Azospirillum brasilense: one gene and its partner. The protein of the gene in region 1 interacts with the protein of each later gene in a pairwise test. Links are inferred from orthologs where the notes say so. Each region holds a gene or a part of one and is shown in the gene's direction. Other genes may lie near its edges.

The links.
Region 2: the proteins of AMK58_RS11710 (region 1) and btsR interact in binary tests that used the Escherichia coli proteins (3 or more experiments, as listed by UniProt). The link is inferred for Azospirillum brasilense from one-to-one orthologs.

What each region holds. Positions count from the first base shown.
Region 1 is NZ_CP012914.1:2,527,821-2,532,032, forward strand. What follows is about bases 839-3,805. They hold AMK58_RS11710 (glutamate-5-semialdehyde dehydrogenase), read left to right. Parts: upstream 839-1,665; coding sequence 1,666-2,946; downstream 2,947-3,805. Other genes in these bases: AMK58_RS11705 (c-type cytochrome), read right to left, coding at 839-1,484; AMK58_RS11715 (nicotinate-nucleotide adenylyltransferase), read left to right, coding at 3,064-3,681; rsfS (ribosome silencing factor), read left to right, coding at 3,738-3,805. Also shown: AMK58_RS11700 (sulfite exporter TauE/SafE family protein), read right to left, coding at 1-523; more of AMK58_RS11705, read right to left, coding at 633-838; more of rsfS, read left to right, coding at 3,806-4,118; 23S rRNA (pseudouridine(1915)-N(3))-methyltransferase RlmH, read left to right, coding at 4,160-4,212. UniProt on the Escherichia coli protein: Catalyzes the NADPH-dependent reduction of L-glutamate 5-phosphate into L-glutamate 5-semialdehyde and phosphate. The product spontaneously undergoes cyclization to form 1-pyrroline-5-carboxylate.
Region 2 is NZ_CP012916.1:312,961-317,205, forward strand. The notes cover bases 642-3,641. They hold btsR (two-component system response regulator BtsR), read left to right. Parts: upstream 642-1,781; coding sequence 1,782-2,501; downstream 2,502-3,641. Other genes in these bases: AMK58_RS22890 (sensor histidine kinase), read left to right, coding at 642-1,785; AMK58_RS22900 (carbon starvation CstA family protein), read left to right, coding at 2,766-3,641. In the rest of the region: more of AMK58_RS22890, read left to right, coding at 76-641; more of AMK58_RS22900, read left to right, coding at 3,642-4,245. UniProt on the Escherichia coli protein: Member of the two-component regulatory system BtsS/BtsR, which is part of a nutrient-sensing regulatory network composed of BtsS/BtsR, the low-affinity pyruvate signaling system YpdA/YpdB and their respective target proteins, BtsT and YhjX.

The sequences.
Region 1 (4,212 bases):
TCAGCCCGTTCATCGCGTGCAGGTCGGTCAGGCCGAAGACGCCCAGCGTCGCCAGGATCAGGATGCCGATCCCCCCGCCGAAATAGCCGCCGTAGATGGCGATGAAGAACTGCACGATCAGCACCGTGCCGTGGCCGACCTTGAAGTTGCGGCGGATGTAGGCCGACACCTTCGGGCCGAAGGCGAACAGAACCGTCGCGAACAGCAGCAGCCAGGGGATGACCGCCTCGAACACCCGCTGCGGCGTCCACAGCAGGAGCAGCGCGCCCAGCAGCCCACCGATCAGGCTGACGCCGAGGAAGGCCGGGAGGCTGACCTCCTTGATCCGCCCCAGCTCCCGCCGATAGCCGTAGGCGCTGGCCAGCGCGCCCGGCGACACCGCCACCGTGCTCGTCGCGTTGGCGTTCAGCGGCGGGACGCCGGCCATGATCAGCGCCGGGAAGGTCAGGAAGCTGCCGCCACCGGCCACGGCGTTGAGCACGCCCGCGAAGAAGGCGGAGACGATCAGCAGCAGGGTCAGCATGGGGCCACGGTCCGGCGGGTGGAAAAAGCCCGCGGACTATGCCCTCTCGGCAACGCTTACGGTACTGCGTTTTCGGCGGTGCGGTAATTCACATGGCGCTGTTGTTGGTTCAGCGGGCCGGAGGAAGCGTACGGAGGTAGGCGACCAGGGCGACCAGCTCGCCCTCGCTCATGGCCTTGTAATAGTGATAGCCCATGGGCGGGCTCAGCCGGCTGCCGTCGGGACGTACACCCTCGGTGATCGCCTTGCCGATCTCCGCGTCGGTCCAAGTGCCCAGCCCATGCTCCTTGTCCTGCGTGATGTTGCGGGACACGGCGTTGCCCCACGGCCCGGTGAAGTTGCGTCCGCCGGCCCCCATGCGGGTCGTGTCGAGCCGCCCGTCCGGCAGCATCGGCGTGTGGCACTCCATGCAGTGGCCGAGCGGGCCGGCCATGTACGCGCCGTACGTCACCGGGTCCGTACGCGGCACCTCCGCCACCGTCCCGACCGGCGGGCCATAGGCGGCGGGCAGCGCCATGCGGTACTCCGACTTCGGGACAGAATGCCGCACCGGCGGCACGCTGCGCAGATAGGCGACGATGGCGCGCAGGTCACCGTCCGACAGGCCGCGGTAGAAGCCGAAGGGCATCGGCGGGCCGATCAGGCTGCCGTCGGGCCGCCGGCCCTCGCGGATGGCGGTGACGAGCTGCTCGTCGGTCCAGCGCCCGATCCCCGTCTCCGGGTCCGGCGTGATGTTGGAGGCGTAGGCGGTGAAGGGGTCCTCGACGAAGGGTGTCCCGCCGGCCATCTCCCGTCCCGCGACCGGGCCGTTCGGCCCTTGCGGCGTATGGCAGTTGCCGCAGGCGACGATGCCGTTGACCAGGGCGCGTCCCCGCTCCAATGGTGTTTCCGCCCAGACCGATCCCCCCAGGCACACCATTCCAACGGCCACGGCGGCGCCGCGGCGGACCAGCCGGTTCATGAAAGGCTCCCTCACCGATGTTGCATGACGGCACGCTAACCACGCAACAATCCGCGGCCCAGGCTGAATGTTGAGTATTCCACTCAGCTTTTCGGCTTAGCCGGCATGGCTTTCGCGGAAACACAGGATCGGCTATGGTTCCGGCCCTTTTCAATTGGCGAACGCCACTGGAGTGAGACCGATGTCCGCCCTGCTTGAGACCACCGACGCCTTGCACGATCAGATGCTCGCCCTCGGCCGCGCCGCCCGCGCCGCCGCCGCGGAGCTGGCGACCGTGCCAAGCCCGTCGAAGGATCAGGCCTTGCGGGCGGCGGCGGCCGCGATCCGCGCCCGCAAGGCGGAGATCCAGGCGGCCAACGACGCGGATGTCGCCGCCGCCCGGGAACGCGGCCTCGCCGGTCCCATGATCGAGCGCCTCGCCCTCAACGACGCCCGCATCGAGGCGATGGCCAAGGGGCTGGAGGACATCGCCGACTTCCCCGATCCCATCGGCGGCGTCATCGCCGAATGGACCCGCCCCAACGGGCTGGCCATCCAGCGCGTGCGCGTGCCGCTGGGGGTCATCGGCATCATCTACGAGAGCCGCCCCAACGTGACCGCCGACGCCGGCGGCCTCTGCCTGAAGTCGGGCAACGCGGCGATCCTGCGCGGCGGGTCGGAGAGCATCCGCTCGTCCGGCGCCATCGCCGCCTGTCTGGCCGACGGGCTGCGCGCCGCCGGGCTGCCGGAGGCGGCGATCCAGCTCGTCCCCACCACGGACCGGGCGGCGGTCGGCCACATGCTGACCATGCGCGACTTCATCGACGTGATCGTCCCGCGCGGCGGCAAGTCGCTGATCCAGCGCATCGCCGAAGAGAGCCGCATCCCGGTCATCAAGCATCTCGACGGCAACAACACCGTCTATGTCGATGCCGGGGCCGACCCGGAGAAGGCGCGCAAGGTGGTGATGAACGCCAAAATGCGCCGCACCTCGATCTGCGGTGCCGCCGAAACGCTGCTCGTCGACCGCAAGATCGCCGACGCCGTCCTGCCGGTGCTGGTGAAGGACCTGCTGGACGCCGGCTGCGCCGTCCGCGGCGACGCCGCCGCCCAGGCCGCCGACCCGCGCGTGACGGCGGTGACGGCGGAGGACTGGGACACCGAGTATCTCGACGCCATCATCGCCTGCGGCGTGGTAGACGGGGTGGACGGGGCGATCGACCACATCAACCGCCACGGCTCCCACCACACCGACGCCATCGTGACCGAGGATCCGGCGGCGGCGGAGCGCTTCCTCCAGCGCATCGACAGCGGCATCGTGCTGTGGAACGCCAGCACCCAGTTCGCCGACGGCGGCGAGTTCGGCATGGGCGCGGAGATCGGCATCTCCACCGACAAGTTCCACGCCCGCGGCCCGGTCGGGGCGGAGCAGCTGACCAGCTACAAGTATGTCGTGCGCGGCGATGGCCAGACGCGGCCGTGAGGTTTACGGCCCTGGAGCTTACGTCTGCCCCCTCCCCGACCCTCCCCCGCCTTCGGCGAGGGAGGGGGATTGATTCCCTCCCCTGCGAAGCGGGGGAGGGTTAGGGAGGGGGCAAGCATGGCGACACCCCCCCACCGCTACGCCGGCCCGCTCCACGCCGGCCTGCGCATCGGGCTGCTCGGCGGCTCCTTCAACCCGGCCCACGCCGGGCACCGGCACATCAGCCTGTACGCGCTGAAGGCGCTGGGGCTGGATCAGGTGTGGTGGCTGGTCAGCCCGCAGAACCCGCTGAAGCCGGTGCGGGGCATGGCGCCGCTCGCCGAGCGGCTGGAGGAGGCCCGGCGCACCGCCCGCCATCCGGCCATCCGGGTCACCGCCATCGAGCGCGAGCTTGGCACCCGCTACACCGCCGACACGCTGGCCAAGCTCACGCTCCGCTTCCCCAAAACGCGCTTCGTCTGGCTGATGGGGGCGGACAATCTTCGGCAAATCCCCCGCTGGCGGCATTGGACGCGCATCTTCCGGCTGGTGCCGGTTGCAGTTCTCGCCCGTCCAACTTATTCTATGGGAGCGCTTGGTGGCATGGCCGCTCAGCGCTATGCCCGTCGCCGGGTGAGCATGCACGAGGCCAAGGGGTTGGCCGGTTCGAAAACACCGGCCTGGATTTTCCTCCGCAACCCTCTGCATCCGGCTTCGGCGACGGCGATCCGCCGGGCACGCGCCAGCGGGTCGTGACCCTGTATCGCGAGGTAGGTACCATCAACACGTTCATCGAACCGGCCGCGCCCGTTGTGCGGCCCGCGCCCGTTCCCGTTCCCCAGCCGGACGAACTGAAGGCGCTCGTCGAGAAGTCCCTGGACGACGATCAGGCCGAGGACGTCGTCGTCATCGACCTTGCCGGCAAGACCACCATCGCCGACTACATGATCGTGGCGTCGGGCCGCAACACCCGGCACATCGCCGCCATGGCCATGAAGCTGGCCGACCGCATGAAGCAGGCCGGCCTGCGCGGCGTCGAGGTCGAGGGCCTGAACCAGTGCGACTGGGTTCTGGTCGACGCCGGGGACGTCATCATCCACCTGTTCCGCCCGGAAGTCCGGACCTTCTACAACATCGAGAAGATGTGGGGTCTGGAGACGCCGCGGCCCTCCGCCGAGCGCATGAGCGCCTGACGGACAACGCTCAGGACGGGTGACGAACGGGAGTCGGACCGATGCGTCTGTGGCTTGCCGCGGTTGGGCGGTCACGGACCGGTCCGGCGCGCGA
Region 2 (4,245 bases), on another replicon or contig:
ATCATACCGCGGCATGGCGGGCGGGGGTAGCCTGCGGGCCGGCAATCCCGCCGCCCGTTGCCCGTGCCCGCCCCCATGACCGTCGAGCATCTCAGCCTCGTCTTCCTGCTGCTCCAGCAGATGTGCGTGTATCTGGTCATCGCCTACATGCTGAGCCGGACGCCGCTGTTCCTGCCGGTGATGCACCTCACCGTGCGCTGGCCGCACAAGCTGGCCTGCTACGTCATCTTCTCCATGTTCTGCGTCATGGGGACCTATTTCGGGTTGCAGATCGACGATTCCATCGCCAACACCCGCGCCATTGGGGCCGTGCTGAGCGGCATCCTGGGCGGGCCGTCGGTGGGGCTGGCGGTCGGCTTCACCGGCGGGCTGCACCGCTACTCGCTGGGCGGCATGTCGGCGGTGGCCTGCGCCATCTCCACGGTGACGGAGGGGTTGATCGGCGGTCTGGTGCACCGCCACTTCGTCCGCCAGGGCCGCATCGAGCCGCTGTTCGACCCGCTGCGCGTCGGCGCCGTCACCCTCGTGGCGGAAATCGCCCAGATGCTGATCATCCTGCTGGTGGCCAAGCCCTTCCCGGCGGCGGTCCATCTGGTCGAGGTGGTGGCGCTGCCGATGATCGTCGCCAACACGCTGGGGGCGGGGCTGTTCATGCGCATCCTGATGGACCGCCGCGCCTTGATCGACAAGCAGTCGAGCGCCTTCTCCGCCAAGGCGCTGAAGATCGCCGCGCGGGCCGACGGCGTGCTGCGCCAGGGCTTCAACGAAGAGAACAGCATGCGGGTCGCCCGCATCATTTACGAGGAGACGGGCGTCGGCGCCGTCGCCATCACCGACCGTGAGAAACTGCTCGCCTTCATCGGCGTCGGCGACGACCACCATCTGCCGGGCACACCGATCACCTCGCCCCAGACCTACCAGGCCATCGCCAACAACCAGGTGCTTTACGCCGACGGCAATCTGGTCTCCTACAAATGCTCGATCCACCCGAACTGCCGGCTGGGCGCCTCGCTGGTGATCCCGCTGGTCGGAGAGGACGACCGGGTGATCGGCACCGTGAAGCTGTACGAGCCGAAGACCAAGCTGTTCTCCACCATCAACCGCACGCTGGGGGAGGGCATCGCCCGGCTGCTGTCCAGCCAGATTCTCGCCGGGCGCTACGAGCAGCAGAAGGCGCTGCTCGCCCAGTCGGAGATCAAGCTGCTGCATGCGCAGGTGAACCCGCATTTCCTGTTCAACGCGCTGAACACCATCTCCGCGGTCATCCGCAACGACCCGGAGCGGGCGCGCCAGCTCGTGCAGAGCCTGTCCGTCTTCTTCCGCAAGAACCTGAAGCGCCCCAGCCAGGAGGCCACGGTGGCCGACGAGGTGGAGCATGTCAGCGCCTATCTCCAGATCGAGCTGGCGCGCTTCACCGGGCGCCTGTCGGTGGAGATCGACGTGCCCGACGCGCTGCGCCACGCCCGGCTGCCGGCCTTCCTGCTCCAGCCGTTGGTCGAGAACGCCATCAAGCACGGCACCTCGCAGCTCCTCGGCCCCGGCCATGTCCGCATCGCGGCGCGGCGGGAGGGCGGGGTCCTGCGGCTGTCGGTGGAGGACAACGCCGGCCTCTACGAGGAGAAGGCGGGTGGCGACGGGCTGGGCATGTCCATCGTGGACCGCCGCGTCCGCAACCGCTTTGGCAACGGCTATGGTGTGGACGTCGCCTGCGAGGCGGACGTCTTCACCCGCATCACCCTGCGCCTTCCCCTGGACATTCCTGCCGTTGCGGAGACCGCGCCATGATGACCGTCCTGATCGTGGACGACGAGCCGCTGGCCCGCGAGGAACTGCGGCGCCTTCTGGAGGAGTTCCCCGACCTTCAGGTCGCCGGGGAATGCGCCAACGCCATCGAGGCCATCGGCGCCATCAACCGCCAGCCGCCCGACGTGGTCTTCCTCGACATCCAGATGCCGCGGGTCAGCGGGCTGGAGATGCTGAGCATGCTCGACCCGGAGCGGATGCCCCGCATCGTCTTCCTGACCGCCCACGACGAATACGCCGTCCAGGCCTTCGAGGAGCACGCCTTCGACTATCTGCTGAAGCCGGCGGACCCGGCCCGGCTGGCCAAGACGCTGCAACGGCTGCGCCGCGAGTGGGCGCCGCAGGACCTCGCCGTTCTGAAGGACGCCGCCCCGCTGCGGCTGATCCCCTGCACCGGCCACAACCGCATCTCCCTGCTGAAGCTGGACGAGGTGGAATGCGTGGCCTCCAAGGCGAGCGGCGTCTTCGTCGTCGGCGCCGACGGCGAGGAGCGCTTCACCGAGTTGACCCTGCTGACCTTGCAGGAGCGCACGCCGCTGGTGCGCTGCCACCGGCAATATCTGGTCAACCCCGACCGTATCCGGGAAATCCGCCTGATCGACAACGGTCTGGCGGAAATCCAGACGCTGGGCGGCCAGAGCATCCCGGTCAGCCGCCGCTTCCTCGGCCCGCTGAAGGAGCGGCTGGGCATCGGGTGAATCATAAAAGTTCCCTCTCCCCTCTGGGGAGAGGGTTAGGGTGAGGGGGTTGCGCTTGCGCCGGACATACCGCCATGCGCAACCCCCTCACCGGCCCTTCGGGCCACCCTCTCCCCGGAGGGGAGAGGGTTAGGAAGACAGCCCCCACCGCTCACCCCCGCTTTCCGACCGCTCGCCACGCCATGGCGCCGCTCCGGGGAGGGCACCACACGGAGGATGAAACCCGGCCTACCGTGACGGCAGTTCCTTCCAAGGAGAGCTGTCATGGATCACGCCCTAACATTTGTGATCGCGACACTCTGCATCCTCGCCCTCTGCTACCGCTTCTACGGCGTGTTCTTTGTGCGCAAGGTGCTCCGTGCCGATGATTCCGAGGTGACGCCGTCCCACATCCTGGCCGACGGGCGAAACTATGTTCCCACCAAGAAGTGGGTGAACGCCGGCCAGCATTTCGCGGCGATCGCCGCCGCCGGCCCGCTGGTCGGCCCCGTGCTGGCCGCGCAGTTCGGCTATCTGCCGAGCTTCCTGTGGCTGCTGATCGGCTGCGTCATCGGCGGCGCGGTGCACGACACGGTCGTGCTGTTCGCCTCGATGAAGCACAAGGGCCAGTCCCTGTCGGAGGTCGCGAAGGCCGAACTCGGCCCGGTCGCCGGCTGGTGCACCGGTCTGGCGATGCTGTTCATCATCACCATCACCATGGCCGGCCTGTCGATGGTCGTCGTCCATGCGCTGGAGCGCAACGCCTGGGGCGCCTTCGCGGTCTTCATGACGATCCCGATCGCCGTGGCGCTGGGCCTCTACGAGAAGATCACCGGCTCGTCCAAGGGCGCCACCCAGGTCGGCATCGCCGCCATCGCCGCCTCCGTCTTCGCCGGCCCCTACATCCAGGGCACGGTGCTGGGCAGCTGGCTGACGCTGCACGCCGAGACGGTCGCGCTGATCCTGCCGATCTACGCCTTCTTCGCCACGGCGCTGCCGGTGTGGATGCTGCTGACTCCGCGCGGCTACCTGTCGAGCTTCATGAAGATCGGCGTGTTCGGCGCGCTCGTCGTCGGCGTCGTCTTCATCAACCCGGAAATCCGCTTCCCCGCGCTCACCGACTTCATCCATGGCGGCGGCCCGGTGCTGGCCGGCCCGGTGTGGCCGTTCATCTCGATCACCATCGCCTGCGGCGCCATCTCCGGCTTCCACGCCTTCATCGGCTCGGGCACCACGCCGAAGCTGATCGACAAATGGAGCGACATCCGCACCGTGGCCTTCGGCGGCATGCTGGCCGAATGCGTGGTCGGCGTCATGGCGCTGATCGCCGCCACCTCCCTGCACCCGGCCGACTATTTCGCCATCAACTCCTCGCCCGCCGCCTTCCAGGCCCTCAACATGCAGGTCGTCGATCTGCCGCGGCTCAGCCAGGAAATCGGCCTCGACCTCTACGGCCGCACCGGCGGCGCTGTGACCCTGGCCGTCGGCATGACGGAAATCTTCACCCGCATCCCGTGGTTCGGCACGCTGGCCTCCTACTTCTTCCAGTTCGTCGTGATGTTCGAGGCGGTCTTCATCCTGACCGCGGTGGACAGCGGCACCCGCGTGGCCCGCTATCTGATCCAGGATCTGGGCGGCGACCTCTATGCCCCGCTGAAGCGTCTCGACTGGGTGCCCGGTTCGATCGCCGCGAGCGTGCTGGCCTGCGTGGCCTGGGGCTACCTGCTGACGTCGGGCGACATCAACTCGGTGTGGGCGCTGTTCG